One region of the Azonexus caeni genome, then DNA from elsewhere that is predicted to be linked to it. Evidence: riboswitches for the same ligand, from Rfam matches in the RefSeq annotation. Region 1 holds a riboswitch; each other region holds the start of a gene.
The links. Region 1 has a riboswitch for cobalamin ahead of ACLIIZ_RS04520 (ribonucleoside-diphosphate reductase subunit alpha). Riboswitches for the same ligand answer to the same signal wherever they lie in the genome.

Region 1 (4,758 bases):
GGCGGAAGTCGCCAACGTCGCCAAGAATGCCTTCCTGGCCAACATGAGCCACGAGATGCGCACGCCGCTCAACCATATCATCGGCATGCTGACGCTGTTGCGCCGCGAACCCCTGTCGGCGAAACAGTCGGAACGTCTGGAGAAGATCGACGCGGCCTGTCAGAAGCTGACCGGCAGCATCGTCGCGGTGCTCGAGCTGACCCGCCTGGAAGCCGACAAGCTCGAACTGGCGAGGCAGCCCTTCGACGGTGACGAACTGATGCGCGACGCGGTCGAGGAAATCCGGGGCGAGGCGGAGGCCAGGCAACTGGAACTGATCGTCGATGCGGCGCCGATGCCGTCCGGGCTGTTCGGCAATGTCGCCTACATCAAGCTGGCGCTGCACAACTACCTGGCCAACGCCTTGCGGTTCACTCCATCGGGCAGCATCACCGTTCGCAGCAGCGTGCTGGCGCAGGAGGCGGAGACGGTGCTGGTGCGTTTCGCGGTCGAGGATACCGGGATCGGCATCGCAGAAGCCGACCAGCAGCGCCTGTTCAAGGTCTTCGAGCAGGTCGACAACTCGTCGACGCGCCAGTACGGCGGGCTCGGCGCCGGTCTGGCGATCACCCGCAAGATCGCCCGGCTGATGGGTGGCGATGCCGGCTGCGAAAGCCGGCTGGGCGAGGGCAGTACCTTCTGGTTCACGGTGGTCCTCAGCAAGGCCGCCGCCGTTTGAAGGAATGGACCGCCGTGGCGGTCCATTCCCGGTCGATCACTCGATGGCGAGCGCCGATTTCGCCTGCTGGCGCAAGACGTATTTCTGGATCTTGCCGGTCGAGGTCTTCGGCAGGACGCCGAAGACGACCTGCTTCGGCACCTTGAAGCGGGCCAGGTGGCCGCGGCAGTGCTCGATGATGTCGGCTTCGGCGCACGCGGCGCCGGCCTTCAGTTCGATAAAGGCGGCCGGCACTTCGCCCCATTTCTCGTCCGGTTTGGCGACGACGGCGGCGGCGATCACCGCCGGGTGGCGGTAGAGGACGTCCTCGACTTCGAGCGAGGAGATATTCTCGCCGCCGGAGATGATGATGTCCTTGGAACGGTCCTTGATCTTGACGTAGCCGTCGCTATGCACCACCGCCAGGTCGCCGGTGTGGAACCAGCCGCCGGCGAAGGCTTCCTCGGAGGCCTTTTCGTTCTTCAGGTAGCCCTTCATCACCAGGTTGCCGCGGAACATGATCTCGCCCATCGTCTCGCCGTCCCAGGGTACCGGCTGCAGGGACACCGGGTCGAGCACGGCGATCGCTTCCTGCATGTGGTAGCGCACGCCCTGGCGGCCGTTGCGGGCGGCCTGCAGGTCGATCGGCAGGCGCTCCCATTCCGGCTGCTTGGCGCAGACCGAGGCCGGGCCGTAGGTTTCGGTGAGGCCGTAAACGTGGGTGATGTTGAAGCCCATGTTCTGGGCGCCCTCGATGATCGCCGCCGGGGGCGCGGCACCGGCGATCAGGCCGTTGACCGTCTGTTCGATGCCGGTCTTGAGCTCGGCCGGGGCGTTGATCAGCATGCCGTAGACGATCGGTGCGCCGCACATGTGGGTCACCTTGTGTTCCTTGATCAGGCCGAAGATCAGCGTCGGATCGACCTTGCGCAGGCAGACGTTGGTGCCGGCGTTGGCGGCCAGTGTCCACGGGAAGCACCAGCCGTTGCAGTGGAACATCGGCAGCGTCCACAGATAGACCGAGTGCGGCGGCATGCCCCAGGAGATGATGTTGGAAGCGGCGTTCAGGTAGGCGCCGCGGTGGTGATAGACGACGCCCTTCGGGTTGCCGGTGGTACCCGAGGTGTAGTTGAGGGTGATCGGGTCCCATTCGTCGGCCGGCAGTTCCCAGGCGAATTCCGGGTCGCCGTTGTCGATGAAGGTTTCGTAGTCGATTTCGCCGAGCGCTTCACCGCCGGTGAACTCGGGGTCGAGGCTGTCGATGACCAGCGGCTTCGGCCCTTCGAGCAGGGCCAGGGCGTCCTTGATGACGGCCGAGAATTCCGGGTCGGTGATCAGCACCTTGGCTTCGCCGTGGGTCAGCATGAAGGCGATGGCTTCGGCGTCGAGGCGGGTGTTCAGCGTGTTGAGCACGGCGCCGCTCATCGGCACGCCGAAATGGCATTCGAACATGGCGTTGCTGTTGGGCAGCATCGCCGCCACCGTGTCGCCCTTGCCGATGCCGCGTTGCTGCAGCGCCGAGGCGAGCTGGCGGCAGCGCGCGTAGCTGTCCTTCCAGGTGTAGCGCTGCTCGCCCTGGATCACCGAGATCCGCTTCGGGTAGATGAAGGCGGAGCGTTCGAGGAAGGTGAGGGGGGAAAGCGGGACGTAGTTGGCCGGATTCTTGTCGAGGCCGTTGGCGTACGGGTTGGTCACGTGCTGTCTCCTGCGTGTGTTGATGGGTTGGCAAAAATTAATAATTAGTAAAGCGCAATTTATAACGGAAGCCTGCTGATTGTTGCAATGCAAAAATTCGTTTAATAAACAACGGATTGTTTCAGTTAACTATTGCGAATTGAATTACGCGATATTCCGGTCTGTGCCTGCTTGAGGTTTGCTTACTACAGTTAGTTGAAATTGCTCTGCTGGGCACTAAATATGGTGTCCGCGCCTTGACGCGGCAATGACGCGAAGCTAGACTTCGCCGCGTTGACGGTTCCCGCAAGGGATCAAAAGGGAATCCGGTGAAAGGTCTGTGACCTTGAATCCGGGGCTGCCCCCGCAACTGTCATCGGCGAGCGTTCCACCCATCTTTGCCACTGGTTTCGTACCGGGAAGGCGGTGGAAAGCGTTGAGCCGAGAGCCAGGAGACCTGCCGTAACGTCCTTCCAACCAACGATGGGGCGGGGTGTCCCTGGCGAAAGGTATGAGCGTGTCGCAGCCGGTTTTCGTTCGTGAGTCGCAGGTCGCAACGGGTTTTGCCCGCGGCGGCGTTCGTCTTGCCCGGCGCACGCTGTCCCGGTTCTCCGCCCCCCATGCCGGAGAATCGCCTTGTCCGCCAACGTCCTAGCCCGTCTTTCCGATCTTTCCGCCCACAGCACGGCGGCCCTCCAGGTCATTCGCCGCAACGGCGCCGTCGTCGGCTTCAACGCCGAGAAGATCTCGGTGGCCATGACCAAGGCCTTTCTCGCCGTCGAGGGCAGCCAGAGCGCCGTCTCGTCGCGGGTGCGCGAAGTCGTCGCCCAGCTCACCGAGGCCGTCGTCCGCTCGCTGACCCGCCGTCTGCCGGACGGCGGCACGGTGCATATCGAGGACATCCAGGACCAGGTCGAGCTGGCGCTGATGCGCTCCGGCGAACACGACGTCGCCCGCGCCTACGTGCTCTACCGCGAGCGGCGTTCTGCCGAGCGTGCCACGCTGGCGGAAGTGCAGGGCGTGCCGCAACTGCATGTGACGGTCGATGGCGAACGCCGGCCGCTCGACGTGGCGGCGCTGCTGCGTCGCTGCGAGGCCGCCTGCGCCGGGCTGGGCGAGCAGGTGTCGGCGCGCAGCATCCTCGACCACGCCTTGCGCAACCTCTACGACGGCGTCGCCCTGGCCGACGTCCAGCAGGCGCTGATCCTCGCCGCGCGCACGCTGATCGAGCGCGAACCGGGCTACGACTACGCCACCGCCCGCCTGCTGCTGGCCAGTCTGAACGAAGAGGCGGTCGGCGCCGAGGCGGCGCAAAATCCCGCGGTCGACGCCGACTATTTCCCGAAATTCATCGCCCGCGGCATCGCCGCCGAACTGCTCGACCCGCGCCTGGCCGACTACGACCTGGAGCGCCTGGCCGCCGCGCTCAAGCCCGAGCGCAACCAGCTGTTCGGCTACCTCGGCCTGCAAACCCTTTACGACCGCTATTTCCTGCATACAGAGGGCCGGCGCATCGAAACGCCGCAGCTCTTCTTCATGCGCGTGGCGATGGGCCTGGCCTTGAACGAAATCGACCGCGAAACGCGCGCCATCGAGTTCTACGATCTGATTTCCCGCTTTGACTTCATGTGCTCGACGCCGACCCTGTTCAACAGCGGCACCCTGCATTCGCAACTGTCGTCCTGCTACCTGACGACGGTGGCCGACGACCTCGACGGCATCTACCAGTCGATCAAGGAAAACGCGCTGCTGCAGAAGTACGCCGGCGGCCTGGGCAACGACTGGACGCCGGTGCGCGCGCTGGGCAGCCGCATCAAGGGCACCAACGGCCAGAGTCAGGGCGTGATTCCCTTCCTCAAGGTGGTCAACGACACGGCGGTCGCCGTGAACCAGGGCGGCAAGCGCAAGGGCGCCGTCTGCGCCTACCTGGAAACCTGGCACCTCGACATCGAGGAATTCCTCGAACTGCGCAAGAACACCGGCGACGAGCGCCGCCGTACGCACGACATGAACACCGCCAACTGGATTCCCGACCTGTTCATGCAGCGGGTGATCGCCGGTGGCGAGTGGACGCTGTTCTCGCCGGTTGATACGCCCGACCTGCACGAAAAGTCCGGCCGTGCTTTCGTCGAGGCGTATGAAGCCTACGAAGCCAAGGCCGCCGCCGGCCAGTTGAAGCTGCACAAGAAGATTCCCGCCGTGCAGCTGTGGCGCAAGATGCTGACCATGCTGTTCGAGACCGGGCACCCGTGGATCACCTTCAAGGACGCCTGCAACCTGCGCTCGCCGCAGCAGCACGTCGGCGTCGTCCATTCCAGCAACCTGTGCACCGAAATCACGCTGAACACCTCGGATTCGGAAACGGCGGTGTGCAACCTCGGCTCGGT
Region 2 (4,758 bases), on a different contig from region 1:
AATTTTTTTGTCTAGGTCCGCTCTGTTGAATGTCGCTACCGCGGCTAGTGCGGCTATAAAGAATCCGGGCAAATTTTGAACAAAGGCGGTTATAGAGGCCACTACGCCATTTTGGTAATAAAAATTCAGCTTTCCTTTTGTTATAAAAAATATACACATAAATGCCGTTGTAATGATTGCTGGCACCACCCAATCAAAGAACCATTTTTTTTGCCCATGTATGCTTAAATATGCCCAAGGTCGCAAAAGTTGGTGAACTAGCATTATCGAGCCCAATACGCCAAAAGATTACAGAATTGATCGTCAAGTTTTTCGCAGGAGGATGGCAAAGGGTTAGGCAAGTTAAATGTATTACGTTTTATGTATTTTTCTGTAAGAACGCTGTTTGTTTCGCAGTCAAATTTTGCGGAAGAGCGCTGCCCCTCTAAACCAGTCCAAGTAAACTTGGCAACAGAATATTTTTTCAATGCTCCTGTGCTACAGACTGTCTTAACAACATCAAAGACTTTACCATTTAGCCCTTTCCCTGTCGGGGTAAGAAGCAACTTGGTTTTTTTGGGAACGGTGAATTCGTTTTGATCAAACCCCTTAACCGCTGACTCCTCTTTTGATAATTCAATCTCGCCCAATATACCTTTCTTTAAGTCACGCAAGAGATCATCTGACGGAACTCCGTTTAGATTTGTAGTTGCGAAAACATTAACTGTTTTGTATTTTCCATCATTTATTTCCCCTGAAGGGTCGTTCCGACTGTAACGATTCGAAATCGAGATGAATTTAAAAAGGTGACGGATATACGAATTGATGAAATACAATCCCACGTGAGGAATAGACTCGACGGCTGCCAAATATTGATTTCCATTTTTTTCTCTAGGCATGATGGAAATTGCGATATGGCATGAATGTTCACTTCCCTCGCCGTTATTCTTTTCGATAATTCTACGTGGCACCGCAGGTTCATTAGCAAGAGGGTCGGAAAGAACTTCGTCTGGGCGGCGCTGGTCGGAAATAGCCAAAAGCAAGAACAGATAGACCTTCCCCGAAACGGTTTGAATTTTTGCATCGAGAAGGTATGTCGCGACTTTTCCTTTTTTGTATGTACGTACGAGAGGGCGTTTTGCATTTAATTGAAAATCGACGCAGTCGTTTGCAAGTAACTCCATTGTTGGCGGTGTAAAAGGAAAGGTCGCTAGCTCTTTTGAGCGCGAGCGAGCTCGTACGTTTACAACCAATTCCATCATTGATGCGTCACGCTCGTCTCTTGAATACATGCATAACCTCGTTTGTATTGATGATCAGAACAAATGTTGTAGGTTTTTCAGCTTTGACGCAACATGAATACATCATTCGTTCGTTTTTTGACATCACTTTGCATTGCTCTGCTGGGATCAATCTCCTCACTTCGCTCCGGCCTAGGCTTTTCTCAATCATAGAGACCATCTCTACTTCAATCGCCACCGAGCCCGCCCCCGCTTCCCCGAAACAGGCTGGCAGACCGGCGTTTCCCGGCATGCGGTTTCCTTCTGCAGGATGCCGGTGTTAGAATCGCCTCCGCTTTTAGGTACCCGTTTCGCATTGCGGATCGGGTTTAAACGGGAAGCCGGTGCGTCACCTCGTGTGGCAATTCCGGCGCAGCCCCCGCTGCTGTAGGCCTGACGACCCTGTTTTTGCCACTGTGTGTTCGCACACGGGAAGGTGCAGGGAAGGATGACGGCGAGCCAGAAGACCGACCTTTGAGCCAGGTAGTGCCATTCTCCGGGGTGATGGGAGCGGTTCTGAGACAGATGCGCGCGTGCTGGGCACGCCCTGACTTTCTCCGATTCGTGCTGATTTTCCCCGGGGGTTTCATCGCTTCGGGGAGGAAGTCATGCACATCATGGAAGGTTTTTTGCCGGTGGACCATGCCATCGGCTGGTCGCTGGCGTCGGCGCCGTTTCTTGCCTGGGGCGTGCATTCGGTGCGCCGGCAATTGCAGGCGCAGCCGGAGCAGCGCATGTTGCTCGGCGTTGCCGCCGCCTTTGCTTTTGTCCTCTCCGCGCTCAAGCTGCCGTCGGTCACCGGTAGTTGCTCGCATCCGACCGGCGTCGGGCTCGGCGCGCTGTTGTTCGGGCCGCTGGCGATGGTGCCGGTCGGTTTCGTCGTCCTGTTGTTCCAGGCGCTGCTGCTGGCGCATGGCGGGCTGACGACGCTGGGCGCCAACGTCTTCTCGATGGCCATCGTCGGGCCTTTCGTCGCCTTTGGATTGTTCCGCCTCGGTCGCCGCTGCGGCCTGTCGCTCGCCGTCTGCGTGTTCGCCGCCGCCTGCCTCGGTGATCTCGCCACCTATCTGACCACTGCCATCCAGTTGGCCTGGGCCTTTCCCGATCCGGCCGGCGGTTTTGCCGCTTCCTTGCTCAAGTTCGGCGGCATCTTCGCGATCACGCAGATTCCGCTGGCGATCAGCGAAGGGCTGCTGACGGTGCTCGTGGTCAATACCCTGACCCGCTTCAACGCTCAGGAACTGCAAGGCTTGCCGCTGTTTGCCGGAAACGGGGGCAAGGCATGAAGAAGCAGAATCTGTTGATTTTGGCCGCCGTTGTGCTGTTGACCGTGCTGCCGCTGTGGCTGGTGCCTTATCTGGGCATCGGCGGCGCCGACGGCGAGCGGTTTGGCGGCGCCGACGACAAGGCGCAGCAGGCCATCGCTGCCGTCGCGCCGGGTTACCAGCGCTGGTTCGAGCCGCTGCTGGAGCCGGCCAGCGGCGAGATCGCCTCGCTGTTGTTCGCCTTGCAGGCGGCGCTGGGGGCCGGCGTTATCGGTTACTGGCTGGGTTGCGCGGTGACCCGCGACAAGCTGCGCAAACAGGGCGAAACGCGGGAGCAGGCGCCGCATGCTGATTGAGCAGGCGGCCTACGCCAACCGCTGGCGTGGCGTCAGCCCGGCGGCCAAGGCGGCGTTCGCGCTGGCCGGGTTGCTGGCGGCCTTTGCCGCGGTGTCGCCGGGCGCGGCGCTGCGCCTGGCCCTGTGTTCCGCCGTGCTGACCTGCGTCGGTGCCGGCGTGCCGGCGGGCCTTTACCTGCGCGTTGCGGCGCCGGCGGTGGGTTTTCTTGGTTTGTCCTGCGTCGGGCTGCTGGTGGCGGTCGATCCCGACAGCGGCTGGCGCTGGGCGCCGGAAGCCTGGCCGCAGGTCGCCGCGCTGGCCGGCCGCTCGCTCGCCGCGCTGGCGGCTTTGCTCGGGCTGGTGCTGACGACGCCGCTGTCCGACCTGATCGCGCTGCTGCGCCGCCTGCGTTGCCCGGCCGTGCTGCTCGACCTGATGGTGCTCTGCTACCGCATGCTCTTCGTTTTCTCGCAAGCCGTGCATGAGGTGCGCACGGCGCAGCAGGCGCGCCTGGGCGATGCGACGCTGCGCCACAGCCTGCGCTCGCTTGGGCAACTCACGGCCAATCTGGCGCTGCAGGTCTGGCAGCGCGCGCTGGCCCTGCATCTGGCGGCGCTGGCGCGCAACGGCGACGGCAGCCTGCGCTTCCTGACGCCGCAATTCGCCCACGCCGGGCGCGACACTGCGCTCGCCGTGCTGGCCGGCGGCGGGCTGCTGATGCTGGCGCGGTGGCCATCCTGATGCTGCTCGAAGCCATCTCGCTCAGCCACCGCTACGCCGACGGCAGCCTCGGCCTCGACGGCTGTTCGCTGGCCATCCGCCGTGGCAGCCGCAATGCGCTGCTCGGCGCCAATGGTTCCGGCAAGACCACCTTGCTCATGCATTGCAACGGCCTGCTGCAACCGAGCGCCGGCAGCCTGCGTTTTGCCGGCGCGCCGCTCGACATGAGCCGCGCCGGGCTGGCCGCCTTGCGCCGGCGGGTCGGGCTGGTTTTCCAGAACCCGGACCGGCAGTTGTTTTCGGCCAGCGTCGTCGAGGACGTCTCCTTCGGCCCGCTCAATCTCGGCCTCGACGAGGCGACGGTGCGCGGGCGCGTCGACGAGGCGCTGGCGGCGGTCGGCATGGCCGAACACGCCAATCGCCCGGTGCATCACCTCAGCTTCGGCCAGAAAAAGCGGGTGTGCATTGCCGGCGTGCTCGCCATGCAGCCGGACGTGCTGCTGCTCGACGAGCCGATGGCCGGACTCGACGCCGCCATGCAGCACGAACTGCTGGCCGTGCTCGACCGCCTGGCGGGGCAGGGCATCACCATCGTGCTGTCCACGCACGACGTCGATTTCGCCTATCGCTGGGCCGACGACATCCATTTGCTCGCCGCCGGCCGCTGCCTCGCGGCCTTCGCCGCCGCCGAACTGCCGGCGCAGGCCGCGGCGCTGAAACAGGCCGGGCAGCCGCTGCCGGCGGTGGTCGCGCTGCAAGGCGCGCTGGCCGCGCGCGGCATCGCCGCCGGCGCACCGGCCCGCAGCCTGGATGCGCTGCTGGCGCAACTTTCCCTGGAGGAAGCTCGATGAAATTTTGCCGATTTTGGCGGTTGACCGTGGGATTTTGCCGATGAGCGGCAAGATCTGGTTTGTCGGCGCCGGCCCCGGCGATCCCGACCTGATCACCGTCAAGGGGCGCAAGCTGCTCGAACAGGCCGGCGCCGTGCTCTTCGCCGGTTCGCTGGTCGATCAGGCGGCGACGCTGTACGCGCCGGCCGGCTGCGAGATTCGCGACTCCAAGGACATGACGCTCGAAGAGATGACCGACTGGCTGCTCGCCGCCGCCGCCCGGCATGCAACCGTGGTCCGCCTGCAAACCGGCGACCCCGGCCTCTACGGCGCGCTGATCGAGATGAC
Region 3 (4,758 bases), on a different contig from region 1:
GGCGACGAAGGTGCCAGCGAAAGTGCCGAGCAGAACGCCGGGTGCGATGCCGCGCACGATGTCCCAGCGCACGGCGCCGTGCGCGTGGTGGGCGCGCAGGCTGGAGATCGAGGTGACGACGATGGCCGCCATCGAAGTGCCGAGCGCGACATGAACCAGATGTTCGTGGGGAAAGCCCTGCGCCGCGAACATCGTCGTCAGCACCGGCACCATGATGCCGCCGCCGCCGACGCCGAGCAGCCCGGCGAAAAAGCCGACGAAGGCGCCGAGGGCCAGGTAGGCCAGAATCCATTCCGGGGTCATGTGTGTCGATTCCTAATTGCTGGGGGCAAGCAGTTGCCCGGTGATGAACTGCCACTCCGCAGCCGTCACCGGCGTGATCGACAGCCGGTTGCCGCGTGCCAGCACGCGCATGCCGGCCAGTTCCGGATGGCGGCGCAGCTCGCCGAGACCGAGCAGCCGGGAGCGGCTGACGAAACGCACGTCGCGCAGCCACCAGCGCGGCTGTTCGGGTGTCGATTTCGGGTCGTGATACTTGTCGGTGGCGGAAAACTGGGTCGGATCCGGATAGCTGTCCGAGCAGATTTCGCAGATGCCGGCGATGCCCGGTTCTTTACAGCCGGAATGGTAGAAGAAGGCGAGGTCGCCGGGCTGCATGGCGTCGCGCATGAAGTTGCGCGCCTGGTAGTTGCGCACCCCGGTCCACGGAAAGGCGCGTTGCGGCGCGGCCGCCAGGTCGTCGATCGAAACCTCGTCCGGTTCCGATTTCATCAGCCAGTACTGCATCTTCCGGTCACAAAATGAAAACAGGTGGCAGACCAGCTGCCACCTGTCAAAAAAAGCCCCCGCGAGTGCCGTCAGGCCGGCATCCTGAACCTGGGTTCAGAGTGGCTGCTTTCCTTCCGCATCAGGCACGTTCGACGAAGAACGCGCACAACAGCGGGTTTCTGGTCCGCAACCGATGCCAATCAGCATTGGTTCAAGGAATATATGGCCTTAACAAACACCGCAGGGGACACTCGGCGGGCCACCCCGCAACCGGTCAGAAGTCCAGTTGCTGCTGGGGTGCCAGCACGGCATCCAACCGTGCTCCCATGGCTTCGATTCTACGCTTCGTTTCCGGCGACGCAACCGTTTCTTGGTTGTCTTCCGGCACGGGCTGGCCCAGGTGCTCGTGGGCGATGTTGAGCGCCGCCATCACCGCCACGCGTTCGGCGATCGTGCTGCGCGTGCGCTGGGCGATGTCGCGCATCTTGCCGTCGACCATGTCGACCGCCGCCAGCAGGGCATCGCGTTCTTCGGGCAGGCAGGCAACGCGGTACTCGCGGCCCATGATCTTGACGTCGAGAAAATTCTGCTCGCCGCTCATCAGGCATCCTCGGGAATCTGTTCGATCAGGCCTTCGAGGCGTTCGCGGGCGGCCGTCATGGTCGAGCGCAAATGCAGGCGTTCCGCTTCGGCAGCGGCGATCTGGTTTTTCAAGACTTCGTTTTCGGCGCGCAACTGGTGCACCAGGGCGACGACCTGATCGATCTTGGTTTCGAGCGCTTCGAGTTCGCTATTCATGGGCCGCACTATAGAGGGATAAATGTAGTCTGGTCAAGGACTAAGCGGCTATTTTCAAAGTGATTTATCGCTTTTGCGCAGAGGCCGGCTCGCGCTGCTTGAAGCGGCGATGTAGAATGCCCCACTTGTCAGGTGCCGTAAGCGAATTTTATTCCATGCGGTTAAACGGGAAAGCGGTGCGTCTCTCCGAGACCAAGCCGCTGCTGCCCCCGCAACGGTAAGCAAGTGCGGGCGCATCACGAAGCCACTGGGGAAACCTGGGAAGGCGATGCGTCAAGACTTGCGAGCCCGGATACCGGCCTGCCATGCCTCACGGAAATGCCACGGGGTGGTGGCGCCGGTTTCCCGACCTGCGCCCTGCCCGTGCGTTTCCTTTTCAACGCATTCCGGCATGCGGGGACGCCTGCCGGGAAAGGGAAAATCATGTCCATCCGTTTCCGGCCCCTGCTGGGCCTGGTGCCGGCTGCTTGCGTCGCAGTCGCTGGCGCCGCCGAAACCGTCAAGCTCGACGATGTCGTCGTCACCGCCACCCGTCAGGCCATGCGCGCCGACGAAGTCCTCACCGATACGACCGTCCTCGAACGCGCCGAGATCGAGGCTGCCGGCCATTCCAGCCTGGAACAGATCCTCGCCGCGCAACCCGGCATCCAGATGGCGGCCAACGGCAGCCCGGGCGCAGCGTCCTACTTGTACGTCCGCGGCGCCAATCCCAAACACGTCCTGTTGCTGATCGACGGCATGCGCGTCGGCTCGGCGACTTCCGGCGAGCCGACCTGGTCGCGCATCCCGGCGGCGCAGATCGAGCGCATCGAGATCGTCCGCGGGTCGGCGTCGTCGCTCTACGGCAGCGAAGCGATCGGCGGCGTGGTCCAGGTATTTACCCGGCGTGGCAGCGGGCCGCTGAAGTTTTCAGCTACCGCTGGCGGCGGTAGCGATAGCGCCCGCTCGGCCAGCGCCGGGCTGGCCGGCAGCCAGGGTAGCTGGCGCTACGCGCTGAACCTGAGCGAAGACGCGAGCGACGGCTTCAACAGCAAGCCGAAGGACCCGAAAGCCAATCCCGACCGCGACGGCTTCCGCAACCGGGCGGCGGCCGGCAGCCTGGGTTACCAGTTCGCGCCCGGCCACGAACTCGGCCTGAGCATCCTGCATGCCGAGGGGCGCAGCCGCTATGACGGTTCCGGCGCCAAGGTGAACTGGGTCAACAGCACGCGCAACGGCGCGGCCAGCCTGGTCTTGCAGAACGCCCTGAGCGATCAATGGACCAGTCGCCTGAGCGTCGGTCGCAGCATCGACGATTCGAGCAACCTCAAGGACGGCATCCGTAACAGCCGTTTCAACACCGAACAGCGGCAATACGCCTGGCAGCACGACATCCAGGGCCGCCTCGGCAATTTCCTGCTCGGCGTCGAACGTCTCGAACAGGAAATTGACACCAGCGGCAACTATGCCCGCGACGAACGCCGCAACGATGCCGTGCAGCTCGGCTGGAATCGCGGCTTCGGTGCGCACCGGCTGCAGGCGTCGGTTCGCCATGACGACGATTCGCTGTTCGGTGACAAGACTTCCGGCTCGCTCGCCTATGGCTACCGCTTCTCGCCGAACTGGCGGGCCAGCCTGAGTGCCGGTACCGCTTTCAAGGCGCCGACCTTCAACGAACTCTACTATCCGGCGAGCGGCAGCTATGCCGGCAACCCGGACCTGCGCCCGGAGTCGTCGCGCAACCGGGAAGCGGCGTTGCATTACGAGAATGGCAGCCAGCACGTCTCGCTGACCTGGTACCTCAACCGGATCGAGGACATGATCGTGTGGACCAAGGTCGGCGCGTTGAATCAGCCGACCAACGTCGAAAACGCCCGCATCGAGGGAACGACGCTTGCCTGGCAAGGGCGGCTGGCCGGTTTCGACCTGCAGGCCAGCCACGACTGGCTCGACGCCGAAGACCGCAGCAACCACCGCCAGTTGCCGCGTCGGGCCCGGCACACGGTGGCGGCGGCGGTCGCCCGCAGCGTCGGCGACTGGGACTGGCGCTTCGAGCTGACGGCGAGCGGCAAGCGCTACGAGTACAAATCGAATGCGCGCGTCGGCCTGAGCGGCTACACTCTCGCCAACCTTTACGCCGCCTACCGTTTTTCGCCGGACTGGGCCGTCTTCGCCCGCATCAACAACCTGTTCGACCGCGACTACACGTTGGCCGACGGTTATGCGACGGCGGGACGCAACGCCTTCATCGGCATCCGCTACAGTCCGAAGTAATCCCGCATGCCGACCCGCCGCCGCGCCTTCCTGATTCTTGCCTCGCTCGCCTTGCTCAGCCTGGCCAGTTTCGCGCTGGCGCTGGCGGCCGGCAGCCTGCGCGTGGCGCCAGCGGAAATCGTCGCCGCCCTGTTCGGCCAGGGCGACGGGACCGGTGCCATGGTCGTCCAGTTGCGTCTGCCGCGCGCGCTCGCCGGCTTTGCCTGCGGCGGCCTGCTGGCGCTGGCCGGCGCGTTGATGCAGGTGCTGCTGCGCAATCCGCTGGCCGATCCCTACGTGCTGGGAGTTTCCGGCGGCGCCGGGGTTGGCGCGATGTTCGCGATGCTGCTCGGGCTGCCGCTGCTGGCTGTCGACGGACTCGCCTTTGCCGGCGCCTTCGGCGCCATGTTCCTGGTTTTCGGGCTGGCGCACGGCGACGGCTGCTGGACCCAGACCCGCCTGCTGCTCACCGGCGTCATCGTCGCCGCCGGCTGCGGCGCGCTGATCGCGCTGATGCTGTCGATCGCCGAAGAGAGCAAGCTGCACGGCATGCTGTTCTGGCTGATGGGCGATCTCGGCCAGACCTATACCTGGTGGCCGACGCTGCTGGTCCTGGCGCTGGCGCTGCTGGCGGCCATGCCCTTCGCTCGCGAACTCAACCTGCTGTCGCGCGGCCTGATGCAGGCGCAGGCGCTGGGGGTGGCGATCGACCGCCTGCGCGTCGTCATTTACCTGCTCGCTTCGCTCGCCACCGCCGCTTCGGTGACCACCGCCGGCTCGATCGGCTTCGTCGGGCTGGTCGTGCCGCACCTGGTGCGGCTGGCGCTCGGCAACGACCAGCGCCTGCTGCTGCCGGCCGCGGTGCTGGCTGGCGGCTCGCTGCTGGTCTTTGCCGACACCGCGGCGCGCACCGTGATCGCCCCGCAGCAGTTGCCGGTCGGCGTCCTCACCGCGCTGATC
Region 4 (4,758 bases), on a different contig from region 1:
CTCTGCACCTGCTGGGTGGCAATGTCCTTGCGTCCGACCACGGTCACGCTGGCCGGTACATCCTCGACCCAGCGCTCGGTCCGTGTCGCCGTGACCACCATTTCCGGCAGCACCTTTTCGCTGTGCCCGGCGCGCACGATGACGTAGCTGCTGTCGCCATCCTTGCGGAACTCCAGCCCGGTGCCGGCGAGCAGGCGGCGCAGGGCTTCTTCCAGGCGCATGTCGCCTTTGACTGCGCTGGCCTGGAGCGTGCCGACGACATCGCTGGCGTGGGCGATCTGCACGCCGGCCAGGCTGGCCAGGGCGCGCAATGCGCTGCCTAGCGGCTGGGCGGCAACGTCGACCGGAACGGCGAAGACGGCGCTGCTCTGGAAGGCCAGGAACAAGGCCGTGGCGATGGTGCTGAGAAGAGGCCGGCGCTCGCCGGCGAAGGCTTTTTGAAACACGTGATTTCCCCCTTGGTTGTCTGGCGATGCGCTCGCCTCTCCCCACCAAGACGGATGAATTTGCCCTCTCCCTACCTCTGCCGGGCCAAACGCGACAATATGCCGCATGGAGTGGGGCGGCATCGCCGATTAGCATGCGGCCATGAATGCCACCACTTGTCCGCCTACCGAGCCGCTGGTACTTGATCTCTATCGCAGGCATTTCGACGAGTTGCGGCATTTTCTCGGGCGCCGGCTCGACTGTCCGGAGGCCGGCCGCGATGCCGCGCAGGAAATCTTCCTGCGCCTGCTGATCAATCCGCCGGCTGTCGACATCCGCAATCCGCGCGCCTTCCTGCTCCGCTCGGCACGCAACTTCCTCATCGACCTCGGCCGCGCCGCCCAGAGCCGGCCGCAACTGGTGGTGGTCGATGAGACGGACCCCGGCCTGGTCGACCCGCTCGCCGACCCCGCCCGCATCGTCATGGCCCGCCAGCAATTGCGCCTGCTCGCGACGGGTATCGAAGCACTGCCGGCCAAATGCCGCGAAGTCTTCTTCCTGCATCGCTTCGATACCCTGACGCAAGGCGAGATTGCCGGCCGGCTGGGCATTTCCGCCAAGATGGTGGAAAAACACCTGGCCAACGCCATGCTCCACCTGCGCCGGCTGTGGGCGAAGCATTCGGCCTGAATTGACTGCCCCCGCCCCGCTGCCGACAATGCGGCGCATGTCACCCACCGCCGCCACCTCTACCCCGGAACAGGTGCAGGAAGCCGCCGCCCTGTGGTTTGCCCGCCTGCGTGGCGATGAGGTAGCCGCCAGCACGCGCGCGGAATTCGCCGCCTGGCTGGCGGCCGACCCGGCACACGCCGAGGAATACTCGCTGCTGGAACAACTCTGGGATAACGCCGCCCGCCTGCAAACGCGCCCGCGCAAGTCCGGCCGCGCGCTGGCGACGGCTGCCCTGGCCGCGGCGGCACTGTTCCTCGGCTGGTTCAACCTTGCGCCGCCGACCGACACCCTGCTGAGCACCGTCGCCGGTGAACGGCGGCATGTGCAGCTCGACGACGGCAGCGAGCTCGATCTGGCACCGCAGACGCAGGTTAGCGTGCGTTTCGGCAAGGGGCAGCGGCAGCTCGAACTGGCGCAGGGCAGCATCGCCATCAGCGTCGCCGCCGATGCGCAACGGCCGTTCGAGGTCCTGGCGGGCAGCAGCCGGATTCGCGACATCGGCACCCGTTTCACCGTGGACCGCCGCGCCAACGAATTGCGCGTCGGCGTTGCCGAAGGCATGGTCGAAGTCAGCCCCGGCGATGCGCAACAGACCAGGCAGATACTGCGGGCCGGCGAAGCGCTGACTATCGTCGATGGAGAAATCCGCCCGGTTCTGGCCGTCGACCGCAACAATTTGCTGGCGTGGACCAAGGGCCAGCTGATTTTCGAGGAAGCACCGTTGAGCGAAGTCGTCGCGGCGCTCAACCGCTTCCGCAAGACGCCCATTGTGCTCGGCGACCCGCAGGCCGGCCGCCAACGCATCAGCGGTGTCTTCCTCATCGCTGACGAAGCGACCGCGCCGCTGGCGCTGGCGCGGATTGCAGGGTTGCGCTTCGAGACGCAGGACGGCAGACTCCTCGCCCGCCGCGCCGAAACGCATTGAACGCCCGTTCGGCTTCCCTTGCTTCTGCCCGGCCCCTCGCTTAGCATCCCCGCCTTGAAGTCTCCGGGTGCCTTCCGGCTTTGCCGGCAGGAGAATCGGGAAGGCGGTGCGAATCCGCCACGTGCCCAGCGCTGTAAGGATGACGGGCGATGCACAGGCCACTGCCGCGGCGGGAAGGCGCATCGTGCGGGGGAATCCGAGTCAGAAGACCGGCCGGGAGACGTAACACGGCGCCGTGGACGGGCGCCTTCGCGTTTCCAGAAGGGGAATCCATGGAAAACCAGCTCGCTTTTTCCGACGCCGAACGGGCCGCCGTCTATCGTGCCATCTTCAACCGCCGCGACGTGCGCGGCCAGTTCCTGCCCGACCCGGTCGCCGACGAGCAACTCGCGCGCATCCTGCTGGCGGCGCATCACGCGCCTTCGGTCGGCTTCATGCAGCCATGGAATTTCCTGGTCGTCCGCTCGGCGGACGTGAAGCAGCGGGTACATGACATCTTCCGCGCAGCCAACGCCGAGGCCGAACGAATGTTCCCCGACGAGAAGCGCGAGATCTACAGCAAGCTCAAGCTGCAGGGCATCCTCGACGCACCGATCAACCTGTGCATCACCTGCGACCGCTCGCGCAGCGGCCCGGTGGTGCTCGGCCGCACCCACATGCCGACCATGGACCTCTATTCCAGCGTATGCGCCGTGCAGAACCTGTGGCTGGCCGCCCGCGCCGAGGGGCTGGGCGTCGGCTGGGTCAGCATCTTCCACGAGAAGGCGCTGCAGGACGCGCTCGGCATTCCGCAGCACATCGTGCCGATTGCCTACCTGTGCATTGGCCACGTCAGCCATTTCAAGGACCGCCCGGAACTGGAAAGTGCCGGCTGGCTGCCGCGCCTGCCGGTCGAGGAACTGGTCTTCCACGAACAATGGGGGACGCGCGATTTACCGGAAAATGCCGGATTGACCGCCGCCCTGTCGGCGCTCGCCGCGGCGGAGCGTGGCGCATGAATGGCACTTTCCCGGCCGACCAGCGCGCCGCGCTGCTCGCCCTCCCCGGCGTCGGGCCGACGGTGATCCGCCGCCTCGAAGAGGCCGGCTACGCGCCGCTCGCCCGCCTGGCCGGCGAGGAAACCGCCGTCGTCACGCTGCACATCGCCCGCATGATCGGCTCGACCTGCTGGCACAACAGTCCACAAGCGCGCGCGGCGATCGACGCCGCCATCGCCCTGGCCCGCCAATGGCCGAACTGAACCTGCTCGCCGGCCCCTACGCCATGCCGCTGGCAGCGCTCGCCGCGGTGCTGCTCGACCGCCTGTTCGGCGAAGTGCGACGCTTTCACCCGCTGGTCGGCTTCGGCACGCTGGCGGCGGCGATCGAAAGACGGCTGAACCGGCGCACGATTGCCGGCGGTGTCCTCGGCTGGGCGCTGGCGGTGCTGCCCTGGGTGGTGCTGGCGCTGGCCTTGCGGCCATTGGCACCGTTCGCGGTCGACGTGCTGCTGCTCTATTTTTCGCTCGGCGCGCGCAGCCTGTGCGAGCACGCCGAAGCGGTCGCCCGGCCGCTGCGCGAGGGGCGGCTCGACGAAGCGCGGCAGCGCGTCGGCTGGATCGTTTCCCGCGATACCGCAACACTCGACGAGTCCGGCGTCGCCAAGGCCGGCGTCGAATCGGTGCTGGAAAACGGCAACGACGCGATCTTCGGCGCGCTGTTCTGGTTCGCCCTGCTCGGCGGCCCCGGCGCCCTGCTTTTCCGGCTGGCCAACACGCTCGACGCGATGTGGGGCTACCGCACCGAACGCTACAACCTGTACGGCCGCTGGGCCGCCCGCTGTGACGACGCGCTCAACTGGCTGCCGGCCCGACTGACCGCGCTGAGCTACGCCCTGCTCGGCCGCTGGCGCGACGCGCTCACTTGCTGGCGCGCCCAGGCGCCCGGCTGGGAGAGCCCGAACGCCGGCCCGGTGATGGCGGCGGGCGCCGGCAGCCTCGGTGTGCAATGCGGCGGCGCCGCCATCTACCACGGCCGCGAGGAAATCCGCCCGCCGCTCGGCCGCGGCCCGGCACCGGTCGCCGCCGACCTCGGCCGGGCGATCACGCTGATCCGGCGCAGCCTGTGGCTGTGGCTGGCTGTCCTTTTCCTGATCGGAGCCCTGCATGCTTGACCATGGCGGCCGCCTGCGCGAAGCCGCGGCCCACTACGACATCCCGCTCGCCGACTGGCTCGACCTGTCCACCGGCATCAACCCGCAGGGCTGGCCGGTGCCGCCGCTGCCGGCGGCAGCCTGGCAGCGCCTGCCGGAAGACAACGACGGCCTGGAGGCCGCCGCTGCCGCCTACTACGGCAACGCCAACCTGCTGCCGGTGGCCGGTTCGCAGCCCGCCATCCAGTGGCTGCCGGCGCTGTTACCGCGCGCCGCGGTGGCCTGCATCGCGCCGCTCTACAACGAACATCCGCAGGCTTGGCAGCGCGCCGGCCACAAGCTGCGCTTCCTGCAGAACGCGACGCTGCCGCGCGCGCTGGCGGCGGCAACCCCTTACGTGCTGCTGTGCAACCCGAACAACCCGACCGCCGACCGCCATCCGCGTGAGCTGGCGGTCGACGCCGCGGCGCAGCTGAAAAAGCGCGGCGGCTGGCTGATCGTCGACGAGGCGTTCGTCGACGCCACACCCGAGCATAGCCTGACGC

Region 2: another riboswitch for cobalamin. It lies ahead of ACLIIZ_RS01685 (energy-coupling factor ABC transporter permease); the one in region 1 lies ahead of ACLIIZ_RS04520 (ribonucleoside-diphosphate reductase subunit alpha).
Region 3: another riboswitch for cobalamin. It lies ahead of ACLIIZ_RS01585 (TonB-dependent receptor domain-containing protein); the one in region 1 lies ahead of ACLIIZ_RS04520 (ribonucleoside-diphosphate reductase subunit alpha).
Region 4: another riboswitch for cobalamin. It lies ahead of bluB (5,6-dimethylbenzimidazole synthase); the one in region 1 lies ahead of ACLIIZ_RS04520 (ribonucleoside-diphosphate reductase subunit alpha).

Annotation. Positions count from the first base shown of each region.
Region 1 is NZ_JBKJAD010000002.1:297,572-302,329, reverse strand. Features, by position in the region: gene ACLIIZ_RS04530 (sensor histidine kinase) at 1-718, shown strand, start outside; gene ACLIIZ_RS04525 (acyl-CoA synthetase) at 755-2,392, opposite strand; cobalamin riboswitch at 2,653-2,850, shown strand; gene ACLIIZ_RS04520 (ribonucleoside-diphosphate reductase subunit alpha) at 3,008-4,758, shown strand, end outside.
Region 2 is NZ_JBKJAD010000001.1:376,698-381,455, reverse strand. Features, by position in the region: gene ACLIIZ_RS01695 (hypothetical protein) at 264-1,271, opposite strand; gene ACLIIZ_RS01690 (hypothetical protein) at 1,249-1,512, opposite strand; cobalamin riboswitch at 1,543-1,749, shown strand; gene ACLIIZ_RS01685 (energy-coupling factor ABC transporter permease) at 1,868-2,545, shown strand; gene ACLIIZ_RS01680 (energy-coupling factor ABC transporter substrate-binding protein) at 2,542-2,880, shown strand; gene cbiQ (cobalt ECF transporter T component CbiQ) at 2,870-3,601, shown strand; gene ACLIIZ_RS01670 (energy-coupling factor ABC transporter ATP-binding protein) at 3,589-4,431, shown strand; gene cobM (precorrin-4 C(11)-methyltransferase) at 4,472-4,758, shown strand, end outside.
Region 3 is NZ_JBKJAD010000001.1:359,296-364,053, forward strand. Features, by position in the region: gene ACLIIZ_RS01560 (sulfite exporter TauE/SafE family protein) at 1-303, opposite strand, end outside; gene ACLIIZ_RS01565 (EVE domain-containing protein) at 316-771, opposite strand; RNA gene ssrS (6S RNA) at 839-1,018, opposite strand; gene ACLIIZ_RS01575 (cell division protein ZapA) at 1,043-1,369, opposite strand; gene ACLIIZ_RS01580 (hypothetical protein) at 1,369-1,566, opposite strand; cobalamin riboswitch at 1,680-1,884, shown strand; gene ACLIIZ_RS01585 (TonB-dependent receptor domain-containing protein) at 1,990-3,819, shown strand; gene ACLIIZ_RS01590 (FecCD family ABC transporter permease) at 3,826-4,758, shown strand, end outside.
Region 4 is NZ_JBKJAD010000027.1:42,765-47,522, reverse strand. Features, by position in the region: gene ACLIIZ_RS18905 (TonB-dependent receptor) at 1-446, opposite strand, end outside; gene ACLIIZ_RS18900 (RNA polymerase sigma factor) at 589-1,116, shown strand; gene ACLIIZ_RS18895 (FecR family protein) at 1,154-2,083, shown strand; cobalamin riboswitch at 2,132-2,315, shown strand; gene bluB (5,6-dimethylbenzimidazole synthase) at 2,356-3,081, shown strand; gene ACLIIZ_RS18885 (hypothetical protein) at 3,078-3,323, shown strand; gene cbiB (adenosylcobinamide-phosphate synthase CbiB) at 3,311-4,234, shown strand; gene cobD (threonine-phosphate decarboxylase CobD) at 4,227-4,758, shown strand, end outside.